Regions from separate parts of the Paenibacillus tritici genome, predicted to be linked through region 2. Evidence: a T-box and tRNA genes for the amino acid it is inferred to sense, from the RefSeq annotation. Region 2 holds a T-box; the other holds one or more tRNA genes.
What was found. A T-box is a leader RNA that pairs with one kind of tRNA and senses whether it is charged. The one in region 2 lies ahead of KDC22_RS12565 (tryptophan--tRNA ligase), so its partner is inferred to be a tRNA-Trp.
Positions count from the first base shown of each region.

Region 1: it has a tRNA-Trp gene. The T-box ahead of KDC22_RS12565 (tryptophan--tRNA ligase) is inferred to sense a tRNA for this amino acid. The anticodon was not compared.

Region 1 is NZ_CP073365.1:6,607,350-6,616,762, forward strand. It holds gene KDC22_RS28320 (ABC transporter ATP-binding protein) at 1-320, opposite strand, end outside; gene KDC22_RS28325 (FecCD family ABC transporter permease) at 330-1,343, opposite strand; gene KDC22_RS28330 (FecCD family ABC transporter permease) at 1,340-2,365, opposite strand; gene KDC22_RS28335 (AraC family transcriptional regulator) at 2,383-4,350, opposite strand; tRNA gene KDC22_RS28340 (tRNA-Leu) at 4,609-4,687, opposite strand; tRNA gene KDC22_RS28345 (tRNA-Cys) at 4,717-4,790, opposite strand; tRNA gene KDC22_RS28350 (tRNA-Gly) at 4,798-4,872, opposite strand; tRNA gene KDC22_RS28355 (tRNA-Gln) at 4,879-4,953, opposite strand; tRNA gene KDC22_RS28360 (tRNA-His) at 4,973-5,048, opposite strand; tRNA gene KDC22_RS28365 (tRNA-His) at 5,097-5,172, opposite strand; tRNA gene KDC22_RS28370 (tRNA-Trp) at 5,200-5,273, opposite strand; tRNA gene KDC22_RS28375 (tRNA-Tyr) at 5,279-5,364, opposite strand; tRNA gene KDC22_RS28380 (tRNA-Thr) at 5,371-5,446, opposite strand; tRNA gene KDC22_RS28385 (tRNA-Phe) at 5,462-5,537, opposite strand; tRNA gene KDC22_RS28390 (tRNA-Asp) at 5,675-5,752, opposite strand; tRNA gene KDC22_RS28395 (tRNA-Met) at 5,760-5,833, opposite strand; tRNA gene KDC22_RS28400 (tRNA-Val) at 5,868-5,943, opposite strand; tRNA gene KDC22_RS28405 (tRNA-Glu) at 5,964-6,038, opposite strand; tRNA gene KDC22_RS28410 (tRNA-Ser) at 6,062-6,151, opposite strand; tRNA gene KDC22_RS28415 (tRNA-Asn) at 6,155-6,230, opposite strand; rRNA gene KDC22_RS28420 (23S ribosomal RNA) at 6,294-9,223, opposite strand.
Region 2 is NZ_CP073365.1:3,026,796-3,036,208, forward strand. It holds gene KDC22_RS12545 (ABC transporter permease) at 1-1,717, shown strand, start outside; gene KDC22_RS12550 (ABC transporter ATP-binding protein) at 1,727-2,485, shown strand; gene KDC22_RS12555 (ABC transporter ATP-binding protein) at 2,558-3,271, shown strand; gene KDC22_RS12560 (hypothetical protein) at 3,264-4,862, shown strand; gene KDC22_RS12565 (tryptophan--tRNA ligase) at 4,897-5,898, opposite strand; T-box leader at 5,943-6,198, opposite strand; gene KDC22_RS12570 (MerR family transcriptional regulator) at 6,341-7,219, shown strand; gene KDC22_RS12575 (GNAT family N-acetyltransferase) at 7,353-7,838, shown strand; gene KDC22_RS12580 (GNAT family N-acetyltransferase) at 7,856-8,338, shown strand; gene KDC22_RS12585 (HAD family hydrolase) at 8,547-9,221, opposite strand.

The sequences.
Region 1 (9,413 bases), 3.6 Mb from region 2:
CGTTGATGAGGGAAACGCCCATAGGCGACTAATTGGCCAACCGTCAATCCGCTCGGTGCAGTCGGTGTCTGGGGCAGAATCGCCATCTGCTTGGCCACTTCCTTGGTGGTCAGCGTACCGATATCAGCTCCATTCAGATAGACCGCACCATTTTCCGTCTTGAGCAACCGGCCTACTGCCTTAAGTATGGTTGATTTACCGCATCCATTGGGACCAATAATCGAGGTAATCTGTCCGCGCGGAATCTGTAAATCCAGTTCTTGTACAATAAGCGTGTCATTATAGGCAATATCGAGTTGTTGCGCTGTAATACTATCCATGATGTCCTCCTAGTTAGCCTTCGCCAGCAGATACAGAAAGTACGGAACACTGATGACCGTAATGATGATTCCCGTCGGCACATCTCCTCCAAGGCTAACCGTGCGCGTAATCGTATCCGCAAGCACCACGATTAATCCCCCGGTCAGGCTGGCAGCCGGAACGAGCATTTTGTGATCGGGTCCGACCAGTTTTCTTGCCATGTGAGGAGCGATCAAGCCCACGAAGAAGAAGCTTCCGCCCACAGCCACACTGCCAGAGGATAAAGCAACAGCAGCGATCGACAACCCCAAGAACTGCCGCTTCACGGCAAGACCCAGCCCTTCTGCTGTCTGATTGCCCAGATGGAGAACATTCAGCATGCGAGACTTGTAGAAAATATAACCGAGCAAAATCAAAACCCATGGTGCCAGTATGGAAATATAACGCCAATCATCGCCCCATAAGCTCCCCGCCAGCCAGTTCAGCATAAAGTTCATCTGCGATTCTTGTAGCTTGAGGGTCAGGAAAGTAGTCAACGCCCCATAGCCGCTTCCGAGCGCAACCCCGGTTAAGATCAAGCCGATGGGCGAGATGTCCCGGCCACGGCGATACGACAATAAGAAGATCAAGCCCGCCGCGAGCAGTCCGCCAACAAAAGCCAGCAGTGGCAGAGCAACAAAGGAACTCCTTCCTGTCGATGCTATGAATACGACGAACAACAGGACAAACAAGCCCGATCCCGAACTAATCCCCAGTGTTCCCGGACTAGCCATATCATTGCGCAGTAAACTCTGCATCACGACCCCTGCCGCTCCCATTCCCAGACCTACCAAGATCGACAGTACAATTCGTGGCATTCGAAAATCAAACACAATCAGATTTTGCTTGTCGGTACCTTTTCCCAGGAGGACATTCAGCACTTCCAGCGGTGAAAGATTCATCTTGCCTGAATTCATGCTAATGACCGCAAACATAAAGATGAGCACCAGTAGCACTACATTGACGATGATTCCCCGTTGCACCGTATAACGCTGCCTGATCATTCCAATTCCCTCCTTTGCCTGCGAGCCAGGAAGAGGAAGTACGGCACCCCAATGATAGAAAATATAATACCAATCGGTGTTTCGAATGGCTTATTGATCAAGCGGCCAGCCAGATCGGCCGATACCGTCAACAACGCACCATATATCGCAGCTGCCGGAATAATGTACCGGTAGTCGACACCCACCATATATCGCACCATATGCGGTGTAATCAGACCCACAAAACCAATCGGGCCAACCACAACAACAGCCAGTCCGGTCAGCACGAGCACAACAATCGTCGATAACCCTTTGACCAGTCCACTGCGGATACCAAGTCCACTTGCCACCTCATCCCCCAAACTGAGCAGGGTAACAGAAGGAGATAACGCCAGAGCCAACATAACACCACCAACAAACAGCGGAGAGATGATCAGTAATTCCTCCCACTTGGCCCCCGCTGTACTTCCTGATGTCCAGAACGCCAATGCTCTCCCCAGATTGTAATTGATCGCTAAATACTGACTGAGCGCGCCAAACAGCATGGAAATGGACAAACCTGCCAGTACCAGCCGCTGGGGCGTCATCCCTCGCTTGCCTAGTGACGCAACGAAGTAAGTGATCCCGGTGGCGAGCGCCGCCCCCAGACAAGCCAACAGCATCATCTGCCCATAAGAATAACCCGGCATGAAGGCCAGGCAGCATGCAATTGCGAAGGCTGCCCCAGAGCTGATCCCCATCAGTCCGGAGTCGGCCAGCGGATTGCGTGTCGTTCCCTGCATGATCGCACCACAAACCGCAAGGCTGCATCCGACAATCAGATCGGCTACGGTACGCGGAAGACGCAGGGTCTGAATAATTTGATGCTCAGTGAGTGTTGGATCAAATCGGAAAATAGCCTCCCATGCAGTCGCTAACCTCATATCGGCGGCGCCGAAGCTAATCGACGCCGCCGATATGAGAACCGTTAACCCAAGCCCTATCACCATGTACATGGTGAATTTCATCGCCCCGCGGCGTTTTTGTTGAGGCTTGTTTGTCATTATATTTCCCAATCCCCTTATTTCGCTAATGCCAGCAATTGATTCACAATATGATCTATCAATGCACTGGAAGTCATTATATCCGTGGACCAGGATAGCGATGAACCCACCATTACGATCCGATTTTGTTGCACAGCCGGTAGCAATTTCCAGATTGCCTGATCAGCAGGAACTTCCGTATCTCCTAAAGCGATCAAGTAATCCCCCATGTAAGCAGGCAGAGCCTCCATAGAGACTTCTCCCCAATATTTATCTGCAGCAATGATATCAGATTGGACTTTGGGCGGTGCCTTCATTTGAAGTTCATTATAGATAAGCACACCCACTGCATGTTTGGCTCCAGCGACGGAGCTACTTTTATCACTGAATTCTCCTAGAGTCACTGTCTTGTCTGAAAGGCCTGCATTTGTAAAAGCCAGCTTCGCTTCTTCAATTTTGCTCGCATAAGCATTCAACACAGCCTCAGCCTCAGCCGGCTTATTCAAAATATCGCCCATAAAACGGATCCGCTCTTCTGTAGTCATATCACCATAAGGGACATAAATGGTTGGAGCAATTTTGGATAGATCATCATAATTCTCTTCGCCCCAGGCTAAGATGATCAAATCAGGCTCAAGACTCATCACATCTTCCGGCTCCATCTTTATTTTAATAGAATCTTTAATCTGATTAGAATATACAGCCTCTGTCTCCCCCCTTGTCGCTCTCGCAACACCTAGTGGAGTTACACCTAAAGCCACCACATCACCAACCAGATAATCGACTACAACACGCTGAGGGTTGCTAGGTACCTCAATATCACCTTTTACTGTGGATATCGTTCTGGTCTGCGAGGCTGCTTCGGAAGCTTTCGTCTCCGGTACTTCCGTTTGCTTCGTCTGTTGTGTCTCCGCGGGCGGATTCACCGTTCCCCTGTTATTCGCTGGCGTCCCCGACGTACATGCCGTCAACAACAGCATCAAGCTCATCGCCGCCGCAAAAAGCATTTCTTTACTTCTAACTTGTCCAAACATGCTTGATTCCCCATCTCTATAAGACTTGACCAGATTCGCCAGTTCCCTCTCATTGTAATGAAGATGAGAATCATTATCAATACCATCAACCTGCATAGATAGTGCGTTTATTTTCCGGTAATCACTCGGCGTCATTTTGTAATACTTCTTAAACATCCGAAACAGGTTCTTCTCATCCACAAAGCCGGTTCCTGCTGCGATTTCTTTAATGGTTGCTTCTGTATTCTTTAAGCCATGGCAGGCAGCTTCTATCCTCCGCTGAATGAGGTACTCCTGTAAGCTCATCCCTTCCTTCTTTTTGAAGAGCCGCGTCAATTGCCCGCCGCTAATTCCAAACATATCGGCAATTTCTTTAAACATAATCGGCTCTCTGTAATGTTTATCAAGATACACTTTCGTAGAACAAGATGGATCTGGCTGGAGATACCGGGTCTCACCCTCCTCAAAATCTCTGTACACCCCATGAATCAATTGATAGAGAAAACTTTTGGCCTGCAACTGATTCATCGCCTTGCCACCGTTCCAGGCATTCATCATCTGTTGGAACAAATCGAGGACTAAGATGGGGTTACTTGGCGTATAACCATACTGTTGAACAAATGGATTCACCTGATCCAGTAATTGCTGCAGATACCTTTTGAGAAAAAGAGGTGATTCTGCTTTATAAAACACCATAAAAGTCCTCACACTCTCTCCTGTAGGCGAAATGCTAAGCAGGCTCCCCTTCCCGCCGTGAACCAAACCGAAACGTTCTATACCAAATGCGGTTTCATTCAGTTGAATTTGCGCTTCTCCTCCACATGCATAGATAAACATGCTACTAGGCATTTTGTAATGTTCCAAGGGGTATTGGGATACTATATTCTGAACACGCACATCTATTAAAGTAATGATCGAACGTGCCCATATACGGGCCATCGTATCAATGGTCTCTGGTGTAACCATCTGGCTTACCTCTGCTTTTTCCTGCACCAACCCGCACTCCCTCATCTCACTTATTTCTAATTTATAAATCTAAATTATTTATTACTCTAATATATATCATCCCAATATTTTGATTTTGATTATCATTATCATTTATAATAGATCAAGTATATCATCATTTAGTGATCTTTGAATCCAAATTCCAAATTGATAATTCGGTGGCTCCTTGGCCGCCAGCTATATGGGCAAGAACGCAAAAAAAGTCCACCAGATAATGTATCTGATGGACTCTTAGCTTTAATATAATACCGGCGAGAGGACTCGAACCTCCACGGTTTCCCACTCGATTTTGAGTCGAGCGCGTCTGCCATTCCGCCACGCCGGCGTATTCATTGATTAGTTCAAAAAGAAAAATGGAGGTGCCACCCAGATTTGAACTGGGGATAAAGCTTTTGCAGAGCTTTGCCTTACCACTTGGCTATGGCACCAAAATAATGGAGCGGACGACGGGAATCGAACCCGCGACCCTCGCCTTGGCAAGGCGATGCTCTACCGCTGAGCCACGTCCGCATATAATGGCTGGGGATATAGGAATCGAACCTATGAATGACGGAGTCAAAGTCCGTTGCCTTACCGCTTGGCTAATCCCCAATAAGTTGTTGAATAAAAATGGGGCGACTGATGGGTCTCGAACCCACGAATGCCGGAACCACAATCCGGTGCGTTAACCCCTTCGCCACAGTCGCCATATTAAGCTTTTTGAATGATATACCTTATAATTCTTATAAAAGAAATGGGGCGACCGATGGGTCTCGAACCCACGAATGCCGGAACCACAATCCGGTGCGTTAACCCCTTCGCCACGGTCGCCATATTAAACTTTTATAGAAAATTACTTGGCAGGGGCAGCAGGAATTGAACCCACACCAACGGTTTTGGAGACCGTTGTTCTACCTTTAAACTATGCCCCTAAAAATGGTGGAGGCTGATGGATTCGAACCACCGAACACGTACGTGAGCAGATTTACAGTCTGATGCGTTTGGCCACTTCGCTAAGCCTCCACGGGATGGTGCCGGCGAGAGGACTTGAACCCCCAACCTACTGATTACAAGTCAGTTGCTCTACCAATTGAGCTACACCGGCATATTAAGTTGTGTATGGTGGCGCGGGAGGGAATCGAACCCCCGACACAAGGATTTTCAGTCCTTTGCTCTACCGACTGAGCTACCGAGCCATATAAGTTATTTCATAAAGATAAAGATGGCGGAACCGACGGGATACTCTTCACTTCGTTACGAGATTGCGAAGTATTCCTTACGAAGCCTATGCTTCAACGAACCCAGGGAATTCTCATCCCTTAAGCCATTAAAATGGCGGAACCGACGGGATTCGAACCCGCGATCTCCTGCGTGACAGGCAGGCATGTTAGGCCAACTACACCACGGTTCCAAAACAATTGCGGGGGCAGGATTTGAACCTGCGGCCTTCGGGTTATGAGCCCGACGAGCTACCGGGCTGCTCCACCCCGCGTCATTGGTAAAAATCTATTCAGTTAAATCATAGATGGTGGAGGCTGAGGGGTTCGAACCCCCGACCCTCTGCTTGTAAGGCAGATGCTCTCCCAGCTGAGCTAAGCCTCCATGTATCAGTTCCAAAAAAATGGTGACTCGTATGGGATTCGAACCCATGTTACCTCCGTGAAAGGGAGGTGTCTTAACCCCTTGACCAACGAGCCATGCTGTGTAAAAAGTATTGCTACGGAGAGAGAGGGATTCGAACCCTCGAGACGCTTGTGGCGCCTACACGATTTCCAATCGTGCTCCTTCGGCCAAACTCGGACACCTCTCCATATGGCTCCCCGAACAGGACTCGAACCTGTGACAACTCGATTAACAGTCGAGTGCTCTACCAACTGAGCTATCAGGGAATATACATATCAGGCTTGATCGCCTGAAAACTGAATCCGAAACGAATTTGTGTATTAGTGTATTTGGATAAGCCCTCGACCGATTAGTATTGGTCAGCTCCATGCATTGCTGCACTTCCACCTCCAACCTATCTACCTCGTCGTCTTCAAGGGGTCTTACATACTGGGAAATCTCATCTTGAGGGGGGCTTCACGCTTAGATGCTTTCAGCGCTTATCCCGTCCGTACGTAGCTACTCAGCCATGCTCCTGGCGGAACAACTGATGCACCAGCGGTACGTCCATCCCGGTCCTCTCGTACTAAGGACAGCTCCTCTCAAATTTCCTGCGCCCACGACAGATAGGGACCGAACTGTCTCACGACGTTCTGAACCCAGCTCGCGTACCGCTTTAATGGGCGAACAGCCCAACCCTTGGGACCTACTTCAGCCCCAGGATGCGATGAGCCGACATCGAGGTGCCAAACCTCCCCGTCGATGTGGACTCTTGGGGGAGATAAGCCTGTTATCCCCAGGGTAGCTTTTATCCGTTGAGCGATGGCCCTTCCATGCGGTACCACCGGATCACTAAGTCCGACTTTCGTCCCTGCTCGACTTGTAGGTCTCGCAGTCAAGCTCCCTTATGCCTTTGCACTCTGCGAATGATTTCCAACCATTCTGAGGGAACCTTTGAACGCCTCCGTTACTCTTTAGGAGGCGACCGCCCCAGTCAAACTGCCCGCCTGACACGGTCCCCGTACCCGATAAGGGCACTAGGTTAGAACCTAGATACGATCAGGGTGGTATCCCAACGGCGCCTCCGCAGAAGCTTGCGCTCCTGCCTCAACGGCTCCCACCTATCCTGTACAGATCGTACCCAAATTCAATATCAAGCTGCAGTAAAGCTCCATGGGGTCTTTCCGTCTTGTCGCGGGTAACCTGCATCTTCACAGGTATTAAAATTTCACCGGATCTCTCGTTGAGACAGCGCCCAAGTCGTTACGCCATTCGTGCGGGTCAGAATTTACCTGACAAGGAATTTCGCTACCTTAGGACCGTTATAGTTACGGCCGCCGTTTACTGGGGCTTCGGTTCACAGCTTCGGGTTGCCCCTAACCACTCCCCTTAACCTTCCAGCACCGGGCAGGCGTCAGCCCGTATACTTCGCCTTACGGCTTCGCACAGACCTGTGTTTTTGCTAAACAGTCGCTTGGGCCTTTTCACTGCGGCCCCCTCGGGCTATTCACCCTACCGAGGCACCTCTTCTCCCGAAGTTACGAGGTCATTTTGCCGAGTTCCTTAACGAGAGTTCTTCCGCGCGCCTTAGAATTCTCTTCTCGCCTACCTGTGTCGGTTTGCGGTACGGGCACCTTCTCCTGACTAGAGGCTTTTCTTGGCAGTGTGAGATCATGACCTTCGCTACTATAATTTTCGCTCCCCATCACAGCCCAGCCTTCACGATGTGCGGATTTGCCTACACATCAGCCTCACTGCTTAGACGGACACATCCATCAGTCCGCGTCACTACCCTCCTGCGTCACCCCATCGCTCATAGCGGATTACGGTGGTACAGTAATTTCAAACTGTTGTCCTTCGACTACGCCTGTCGGCCTCGCCTTAGGTCCCGACTTACCCTGAGCGGACGAGCCTTCCTCAGGAAACCTTGGGCTTTCGGCGGATCAGATTCTCACTGATCTTTTCGTTACTCATACCGGCATTCTCACTTGTATGCGGTCCAGCGCTCCTTACGGTACACCTTCAACCCACATACAACGCTCCCCTACCCCAGATGCTAGTGCATCTAGCCATAGCTTCGGTGGTGTGTTTAGCCCCGTTACATTTTCGGCGCAGAGTCACTCGACCAGTGAGCTATTACGCACTCTTTCAATGGTGGCTGCTTCTAAGCCAACATCCTGGTTGTCTGTGCAACTCCACATCCTTTCCCACTTAACACACACTTGGGGACCTTAGCTGATGGTCTGGGCTGTTTCCCTTTTGACAATGGATCTTAGCACTCACTGTCTGACTCCCGGCAAGAAGTAAATGGCATTCGGAGTTTGACTGAGCTTGGTAACCCTTGCGGGCCCCGCACCCAATCAGTGCTCTACCTCCACCACTCCATTCACCGAGGCTAGCCCTAAAGCTATTTCGGGGAGAACCAGCTATCTCCGAGTTCGATTGGAATTTCTCCGCTACCCCCACCTCATCCCCGCATTTTTCAACATGCGTGGGTTCGGGCCTCCAGTGCGTGTTACCGCACCTTCACCCTGGACAGGGGTAGATCACACGGTTTCGGGTCTACGTCCACATACTCAATCGCCCTATTCAGACTCGCTTTCGCTGCGGCTCCGGCTTCTCACCTTAACCTTGCATGTTAAACGTAACTCGCCGGTTCATTCTACAAAAGGCACGCCATCACCCATAGAAAGGGCTCTGACTTTTTGTAAGCACACGGTTTCAGGTTCTATTTCACTCCCCTTCCGGGGTGCTTTTCACCTTTCCCTCACGGTACTGTTTCACTATCGGTCGCCAGGTAGTATTTAGCCTTAGCAGATGGTCCTGCTGGATTCATACGGGGTTTCACGTGCCCCGCACTACTCGGGATCCGTCTCGGAGAGAATATAGTTTAGGCTACAGGGCTTTTACCTCTATCGCGGGTCTTTCCAGACCTCTTCGCCTACCATATTCCTTTGTAACTCCATGTGAGACGTCCCACAACCCCAAGGGGCAAGCCCCTTGGTTTAGGCTGTTCCGCGTTCGCTCGCCGCTACTGACGGAATCACTATTGTTTTCTCTTCCTCAGGGTACTTAGATGTTTCAGTTCCCCTGGTCTGCCTCTACATTTCCTATGTATTCAGAAATGAGTAACTGCGAATTACCACAGCTGGGTTTCCCCATTCGGACACCCCCGGATCAAAGCTTGCTTACAGCTCCCCGAGGCAGTTTCGTTGTTCGCCACGTCCTTCGTCGGCTCCTGGCGCCTAGGCATCCTCCGTGTGCTCTTATTAGCTTAACCAACGCTCCGATGTTTGGCTGATTCGCTCATCTTGTTTTGAATGTTGTTCATGGATTGCTCCATTCACCAACACATTCAAAGCCAAAGGTCGCTTCATCATCCAAAATCTTCGCTTAGCATCACTATAATATTGAAACTTGTTTACACAAGTTCAGCTTAAAGGAATGTTCTAAAACGCAAATTCGTTTCG
Region 2 (9,413 bases):
TCTGATTGAATTCAGACTCAAGGATTTATCCACGCTTGGAGCCTTCGAGACAGAATATACCGCAGCGGGGCTTGAAGGCAACGGCCCGGTGATCACCTATCCCTTGTTCAGGGTGCTGAATGCGATCTCTGACGGGCTGATGATTGCCGTTATCCTGATGGCGAGCGTGCTTGTCGTTATTATCGCCTTCCTGTGTATCCGGTTTACCCTTCTGGCGACCATGGAGAGCGATTACCGCGAGATTGGTGTCATGAAGGCGATCGGCTTACGTGTCTCTGATCTCAAAAGGTTATATCTGGCGAAATACGCAGCCGTTGCCGCTCTGGGAAGTATTCTCGGATTGGCGTTGTCGTTCGTCTTCAAGGGCCTGCTGCTTGACAATATCAGGCTATACATGGGCGAAAGCGGGAATCCAGCACTTGCCTTGGCCTGTGGAATCCTTGGCGTACTGCTCGTATTCCTTACGATTGTTGCTTATGTGAACCGGGTGCTGAAGCGTTTCCACTGGATCTCTGCGGTAGAGGCCATCCGCTTCGGCACAGCGCAGGAGAAGCCTGCGGGCTCCGGGAGGCTGACCCTGAGCGGCAACCGGCTGCTGAACACGAATGTCTATCTTGGCCTGAAGGACGTCTTATCCAGGAAGGGTCTATACGCAACGATGCTTGCTGTTCTCGTAATCTCTTCCTTCATTATGATTGTTCCCCAGAATCTCTACACTACGATATCCTCCCCGAGCTTCATTACCTATATGGGCATCGGAGACAGTGATCTGCGCCTGGATATCCAGCAGACCGGCAATATTGAGGAGAAGACGACAGCTATTGCGCGGGTGATGGAGAGCGATGTGATGATCTTCCGCCATGCGGTGCTTACCACCCGGGCGCTTAAGGTGAAGCTGGACGATGGAACCGAGGAGCGGCTGAAGGTGGAGTTCGGCGATCATTCTATTTTCCCGGTAGCCTATTCGGAAGGGCGGAGACCGGAAGCAGCGAATGAAATCGCGCTCTCCGCCGTGAATGCCAAGGAGCTGCGAACCAAGCCCGGTGACTCGCTTACACTTCTGGTTGACGGAGAACCCAGAGCGCTTGCCGTAAGCGGAATCTATTCGGATGTGACCAATGGCGGAAAAACGGCCAAGGCCGTATTCCCCGTGAATTCAGCGGAGGTGATGTGGTCCGTTATCTATGCCGAGCTGGCAGATTCATCGCTGGTCAGCAGCAAAGTAACCGAATATGCCGAACTGTTCAATTATGCCAAAGTATCAGGAATTGATGAATATGTGACGCAGACCTTCGGCTCTACCATAAGTTCAGTAGGCAAGGCTGCATGGGCGTCCATGGCGCTGATGCTGCTGATCAATGTGCTGATTACGCTGCTGTTTATGCGTATGCTGGTGGCCAAGGACCGGTATTCCATTGCCGTCATGAAATCCCTTGGCTTCCGGAATTCGGAGCTGACGGCGCAGTATTACGCGCGTTCGGTAGTCGTGCTCATCATCGGGGTTGTTCTGGGCACCCTGCTGGCGAATACCCTGGGGCAGCTTCTGGCAGGAGCAGTTATCTCTTCGTTCGGCGCTTCGTCGTTCAAGTTCGTGGTGGACCCGCTCTCAGCATATGTGCTGTGTCCGCTGATCATGACAGGCTCCGTATTCATTGCCACGATTATCGGCACATCGGGAATCGGACGAATCCAAATATCCGGGAACATTAAGGAGTAGATCATGCAGATGAAGAAGATCATTTCGGGTGAAAATATTATCAAACAATACGGCACCGGCGGGGAGCAGCGCAAGGTGCTGGACGGGGTATCCGTCGATATTCACGAAGGCGAATTCGTGTCGGTGATGGGACCTTCAGGCTCAGGGAAGTCCACACTGATGTTCGCCCTAAGCGGTATGGACCGGATAGATGAGGGCCTTGTTACTTTTGAGGGCAAGGATTTGGCATCACTGGAGGACGATGAGCTTGCCGATCTCCGCCGGACGGGAATGGGCTTCGTATTTCAGCAGCCGACGCTGATGAAGAATCTGAACATCCTGGATAATATCATTCTGCCGTCTATGCGCGGCAACCGGCGTAAGGCCGCAGAGATTACCGGGCAAGCCAGACAGCTTATGCAGAAGGTGGGGATCGCGGAGCTGGCGAATCGGGATATCACGCAGGCTTCGGGCGGGCAGCTTCAGCGGGCCGGTATCTGCCGGGCGCTGATGAGCAGCCCGCGGATTATTTTTGGGGATGAGCCGACCGGCGCACTGAACCTGAAGGCTGCCCAGGAGATCATGGAGCTGCTGGCTGAAATCAATGAAGAAGGTACAGCGGTCATGCTGGTCACCCATGATGCCGTCATTGCGGCGAAGACGGAGCGGATTATGTTCATGTGTGACGGCAGAATTGTCGATGAACTGCGTCTTCCGAGATTTAGCGGCCAAGACATAGAGGAGCGGATGAACAGAGTCATTGCAAAAATGCGGGAGATTGGGATTTAATTACAATGAACGATTGGCACGTGCTATTCGTAATATAGTTATTTGCTAACACCAAGGAAGAGGTGAGAGGGAATGCTAAGAATTCAACATTTTACGAAGAGCTATAAGGGCGGCCGCAAGGCAGTGGATGACCTCAGTCTGGTAGTCGAGCCGGGCGACATCTATGGCTTCATCGGGCATAACGGAGCGGGGAAAACCACGACCATCCGCGCTGTGGTAGGCGTACTCGATTTTGAAGAAGGGGAGATTGAAATTGACGGCATCTCTGTGAAGGCAGATCCGCTGGCTTGCAAGGCGAAGCTTGCTTATATTCCGGATAACCCCGATCTGTACGATCATCTTACGGGTATTCAATACCTGAATTTCATCGGTGATCTCTTTCACGTCTCCAAGGCGGACCGGGAGCGGCTCATCGGCAAATACAGTGATGATTTTCAGATTACGGCTAATCTGGGCGATATGATCTCCTCATATTCCCACGGCATGAAGCAGAAGCTCGCTATCATCTCTGCGCTCATTCATGAGCCGAAGCTTTTGGTGCTGGACGAACCCTTCGTGGGCCTTGATCCCAAAGCAGCACATACGCTGAAGACGCTCATGACGGACTTGTGCAGCAAGGGCAGCGCCATCTTCTTCTCCACGCATGTGCTGGATACCGCAGAGAAGCTCTGCAACAAGATCGCTATCATTAAGGACGGACGGCTGATTACCCACGGCAAAACCGAAGTGGTACGGGGCGAGCACAGCCTGGAGGACGTATTCATGGAGCTGATCGACAATGATTAATATCTGGAGGTTAACAAAGCTGCAGCTATTGTCCTCCTTCGGCCTCAATAAAGCGCTGCATACGAAAGACCCTGCGGAGAGACGGAAGGCGCTGCTGCTCAGTATCGCGATGATCGCCGGTATACTCATGATAGGATTCGTGTCTTACGGCTACAGCCGCATGATGGCGAAGACGTTTGAACAGCTCGGGCGGCTGGATCTGCTGCTGGCGGTGATGATGACGGTCACTTCGCTGGTCGGATTCTTCACTACGGTCTATAAGGCAAGCGGGGTATTGTTCAGCTATAAGGACTACGATATGATCATGTCGCTTCCCGTGAAGACCAGCCATGTGGTGGCGAGCCGTGTGCTTCAGCTCTATGTGATGAACCTGTTCTTCACGCTGCTGGTCATGCTTCCGGCGGGGGCTGTATATGCGCAGCTTGTGAAGCCGGGTGTACTGTTTTATCTGTTTTTTCTAATGACACTCTTATTCATCAGCTTACTGCCGATTATAGCGGCTACGATTGTGGGCTCCTTGATCAGCTGGGTCTCTTCCCGGTTCAGGGCGAGCCGGATGCTCAGCATCATCTTCACGTTTATCTTCATTATTGCCCTCATGCTGGGCTCATTTATGCTTAACGGAGAGGAGCAGCAGCTTACGGATGTTGGAGAGGGCTTGGGTAAAATGATCTTCAAGCTGTATCCGCTGGCGTCCGTCTATGTTGATGCAGTCTGTTCGTACCGGGTTCCTGCATTAATTCTCTTCATCGCTGTCTCTGTACTGGCCTTTGTACTCTTCTCCACCGTGCTGGCAACCCGGTACAAAGCCATTCATACGGGACTGATGACCAGCCGTGCAGGCCGCAAGTACACCATGAAGCCCTTGCAGGAGAGCTCTGTGTTCAAGGCCTTGTATCTCAAAGAGCTGCGCCGCTACTTCAGCTCCGCCAATTATGTGCTGAACACAGGCGTTGGTATGGTTCTGCTCTTATTAATGTCGGTTTCATTATTGTTCGTCAGCTCAGAGAAGCTCGGGACGATCCTTGCCATTCCGCAGTTGTCAGAATATTTGAATACGTTCAGCCCGCTTGTGGTGTCCTTGTTCGTCATACTGAGCTGCACCACATCAAGCTCAATTTCGCTGGAAGGGAATCATCTGTGGATATTGACAAGCTCCCCCGTCTCCAAGCAGGCGATCATCCTCAGCAAGGTTGCCGTGAATCTCACCATTACCTTGCCGGTGATAGCCGTAAGCTCGGTGCTGTTTGTTGTTACGCTGGAGACCGGATGGACCGAAAGTCTGCTCCTGCTTGTGATCCCTGTAATCTATGCCTGTTATTCAGCCATGCTGGGCGTGATTGTGAACCTGAAGCTGCCCAAGCTGGAATGGACCAGTGAAGTTGCAGTCATCAAGCAGAGCGCAGCGGTGCTGGTCTCCATGGTTATCGGAGTCCTCACGCTGGCCGTTCCCGTCATGCTATTCATGCTTATTGAACATCTGAACGGCGATCTTCTTATGCTGATATACGGTGTTATTATAGCAGCGGTATGCGCCGGCATGTACAGATATATACAGACCCGAGGGGAGCGGTTATTTGCGCGGCTGTAATCCTAACAGCCACTACTAGAGATAGAAGTCTGATCTATTTGTAACGTCCGATCTTTAATTTTACCTTCTTAAGCAAAGGTGCAGCTATGGCTCTTGCCTTCCGGGCACCCTCATTTAGGATGTCATCAATTTGCTCTGGCGCAACCATCAATTTATTATATTTTTTACGCGGCTCCTCCAGGTAAGCATTTACCACCTGGAACAGTTCTTGTTTGGCATCTCCCCAACTGATACCGTTTAAATATCTGTTCCTGAAATCCTGTACTTGGGCAGGAGTCGCAAACTCTTTGTACAGTAAGTAAATATTTGAGGTATCCGGGTTTTTTGGTGCTTGTGGAGGCGTTGAGTCTGTTTTAATTTTGTTAATGAGCTTCTTCAAGTGTTCTGCTGGTTCAAACAGCGGAATCGTATTATTATAGCTTTTGCTCATTTTTCTTCCGTCCAGACCCGGAATAACTGCTGTTTTCTCATCGACAATATAGTCAGGCAGCTTGAAGGTATCTCCATAAATCCGGTTAAAGCCTTCGGCGATATCTCTGGCGATCTCCACATGCTGTATCTGGTCTTTACCGACAGGGACCTTGTCTGATTGAAACAGAAGAATATCCGCAGCCATCAGAATCGGATAGGTGTAGAGGCCCATATTGACCCCGGTATCTGAATCCAAGCCTAATTGTTCATTTTTGTCATGAATGGATTTGTAGGCATGGGCGCGGTTCATTAGGCCTTTGGAGGTTAGGCATGACAAGATCCAGCTAAGCTCGAAGATTTCCGGCACATCGGATTGTCTATAAAAAATTACCCGGTCCGGGTCGAGTCCTAAAGCCAACCATGTAGCTGCAATGCTGTAAGACAAAGTATTGAACTCATCTCTATCCTGAATGAAGGTTAATCCATGGTAGTCTGCGATGAAGTAAAGAGAGGTGCAATCACTGGTCCCGGCAATTTGCAGCGCGGGTTTGATCGCTCCGATGTAGTTCCCCAGATGGACTTTGCCTGTAGGCTTAATTCCTGTTAACACAATTTCATTACTCATTTTATCCCTCCGTCTATGTAATCAAAAAGGGGTCCTCTCATCCTGAAAAGGACGAGAGAACCCCGTGGTACCACCTTAATTAGCCCGAAATTAAATCGGACCCGCTTAAACGTATCGAAATATCACTGGATATCTGAATACGCGTCTCTTGTAACGACGAGACTTTCGCCAAAGCCTACTTCCTAAGGTTCGGTTTGGATGCTCAGAAGTCCACTTCGGCATAGTCCCTACACTGATTCGCACCATCCATCAGCTCTCTGAAGTATTCGTTATGCGTACTCTCTTCGTCATTGCAAAGTTGTATAATATTGTATTACTGTATTTTTACAACACATTCGTGCGAAAGTCAATTTTATATTATATAGGTTTATGAGATTACCCCTTGAACTTGACGCGGCGTCAAGTGGTACGATAGCTATGAGATCGAAGAGAGGAGGTAGAAATGAACAGGACTGTTGTTACCATACAGCAATTGTCAGAGCAAATGGGGCTGACGAGCCGCACCTTGCGGCACTGGGAAGCAGAAGGACTATTTCATAGCGGCAGAGATTCATCGTCGGGTTGGCGCACATACGAGGAGGATGCGCTTCAATGTATCAGGATCACGGCTCTGCTGCGGAGAATGGATATTCCGATCAAAGAAATACAGCCTGTCGTGGAGAGAAAATCAGTATTTGAACTCATACGGGTCATTGAGAACAGGATAGCGGCTCTACAGGTGCACCAAAAAGGCTTGAAACGGGTTGAACAGCAATTACTTCAGACCCTTGAATACCTGAACATTACCAATAAGAGGACCTCTGTCCTGGAGGAACTGCTTAACGAAATGGAGAATGTATTTATGAGTAATGTAACCGAGCGGTCAACATTCAAAGTGATTACACTGCCTGCGATGAGGGTTGCCTATCATATCGTGGTAGACGTTTCTCCTGAAGACAAAGCGATGGGACCTTTAATGGACTGGCTGAAGTCTGCGACTCTCTTGGGTACGGCGCGGTTGTTCGGCGGGAATATGAAGCCCATGCCAAGTAGTACAGGTAAGCCCTATGGTTATGGAATGTGTGCGACAATTCCTGAGGGGGTCGTTGTACCGGAGCCATTCCAGGAGATGCTGCTGCCCGGCGGACTCTATGCCAAGCTTGACAGCGATGAAGACATTGGCGGCTCTTGGAACAACCTGATGAATCAATTATCACACAGTAAGAAATACACTTCGGACCCTACCCGGCTTTGCCTGGAAGAGCATATCCGCAATGATCATCCAGAGAACAGCGGCAATCTGTATGATTTGAACCTGCTGGAGCCAGTGAAGGCGAAATAAGTGGACAGGCGGGCTTCTGAGTTAGTGAAGTACCGCCTTTTTGCGTCCAAAACTTACATGCAATATGTCATGGTGGAATTGTGTGATTAAATATAATATTTGTAAGTGAAATCAAAGAAGATATGGAGGGCGCATGGATATTGAATTTAAGAAAGTAAGTAGCTTAGAGCGGGGAATACTGGTTGAGCTATTGAAAGATGCCTATTCCTTTGATACCAGGTATGAGCATAGCTGCATTACGGATTGGCAGGCGTTTGACAGCTTTTTCTTTGAGCATCTGCAAATTGCGGATAAGTATGGCTTTATAACAACGCTTAACGGTAAGGCCATTGGCTTTGTTTCGTGGGACCCGAGGAATATGCCCCGATATGTGGAAATTGGTCACAATTGCATTGCTTCAGCATACAAGGGCAAAGGTTACAGTACGATGCAGCTTCAAGAAGCGGTCAATAGAATCCTCGAGAATGATGTGCAGCAAATTATTGTTACCACGAATGATGATCTGATCCCTGCCCGACGGATGTATGAGAGCATCGGATTTACTCTATCGCATAGAAGACAGAATAATCATATTGCAGGACTTGCTGGTGAACACTTGGATTATGTATATTTTCGATGAATTTGGAGGTGCATACAATGGGGATTTCAACGGTTACGTTAAGTAAAGCGACAGTGGAGGATGCGGCGGTTATTCATGCCATGCAGCTTCAGGCCTTCCTGCCGCTCTTGGAGAAATATCAGGATTATGAAACAAGCCCGGCCAATGAGACTGTGGAGAGGGTGGTGGAACGGATCAATCAGCCTACTGTAGATTATTACATCATCCGGTATGCCGGTATCGCAGCAGGTAGTATTAGAGTCAAAAAGAAAGAAGAGCATGAATATTGGCTCGGGCAAATATTTATCCTGCCAGAACATCAAGGCCAAGGTATCGCCCAGCAGGTGTTCGCTCAGATTGAGCAAATCTATGCTGATGCTACAGTCTGGGGGCTGGCTACTATCATGCAAGAAGAGAGGAACTGCTACTTGTATGAGAAGCTGGGCTACAGGAGAACGGGTGAGATGCAAGTGATCAACGACAGGCTGACCTTGTGCTATTACGAGAAAAAGGTTATTTAAAGTTAACGCTGTAGATTATAGCAACGAAATACTGCATAAATTGCAACTCTGGTTCGGAGACACAGGCGTATTCAGGAGGATTGTTGTATGAAAAGCAGGATTTATCCTGCTCAGTGGCTTGGTGAAGGCGGAAAGCTGACTTTTGTACAACAATTGTTGATCTTGGACGTTACAATGAGGAGAATGTTGCAATATGTGCAGGATTGTTTCAGTCCCCGGCCGAAAATAGCTTCACCACGTTCACTAATTCCCCTAAATCATCAATTACAGCATCAGCTTCAGTAATAGCTTCCCGTGGATCATTTCGTTTCCAAATCGCCTTCATCCCAACGTTACGGCTTGCCCGTATATCGTTATCAGGATGATCTCCTACAAAGAGAGCATTCTCAGCAGAGACTCCAAGTTTAGTTAATGCACGCATGAAAATCGCGGGGTCAGGCTTCCGCAGCCCTTCCCATTCTGATATCAGCACCTCATCGAATAGATGCGCGATATGTAATGCCTTGAAATTATCATATTGAAATTGCCCGTAACCGTTGGAGACTAGTGCCAGCTTAATATCTTGTTTCTTCAAAGTGGTAAGCATATTCAGCAAATTCGGAAAACCTGTACAATGCTTGTGGAAATTGCTTATGTAATCCTCTAAAAGCGCCGTCCAGTCCAAATTTTGAATGGAGAACTCATGGATGAGCTGTTGATATACTTGATCCTTCCATACGGAACCATGATTATCGAGCTCAATGAACCGTTCAATAAACGCTTCTTCATTAACAATCTGCAACGGGGAGTAGCGATGGTATTGCTCTCTGGCAAACATTAATAGTGACGAGTCACGGTCTAGCAGTGTTCCATCCAGATCAAAAAGAACCGCTTGGATTATCATTTGAATCACTCCTCTTGAACTGAACCTTCGTCATACATAAACAGTATTCCTGCAAGGCAGGGGGCACAATATGCGTGGGGAGTAAATTGATTAGCATAATGAGCATAAAAAATCGACGAATGTGCCATCCCTTGTCCTAGGGGGAAAATGGCTTGTTCGTCGATAGAACTTCGTTCATTTCCCTCTACGGCC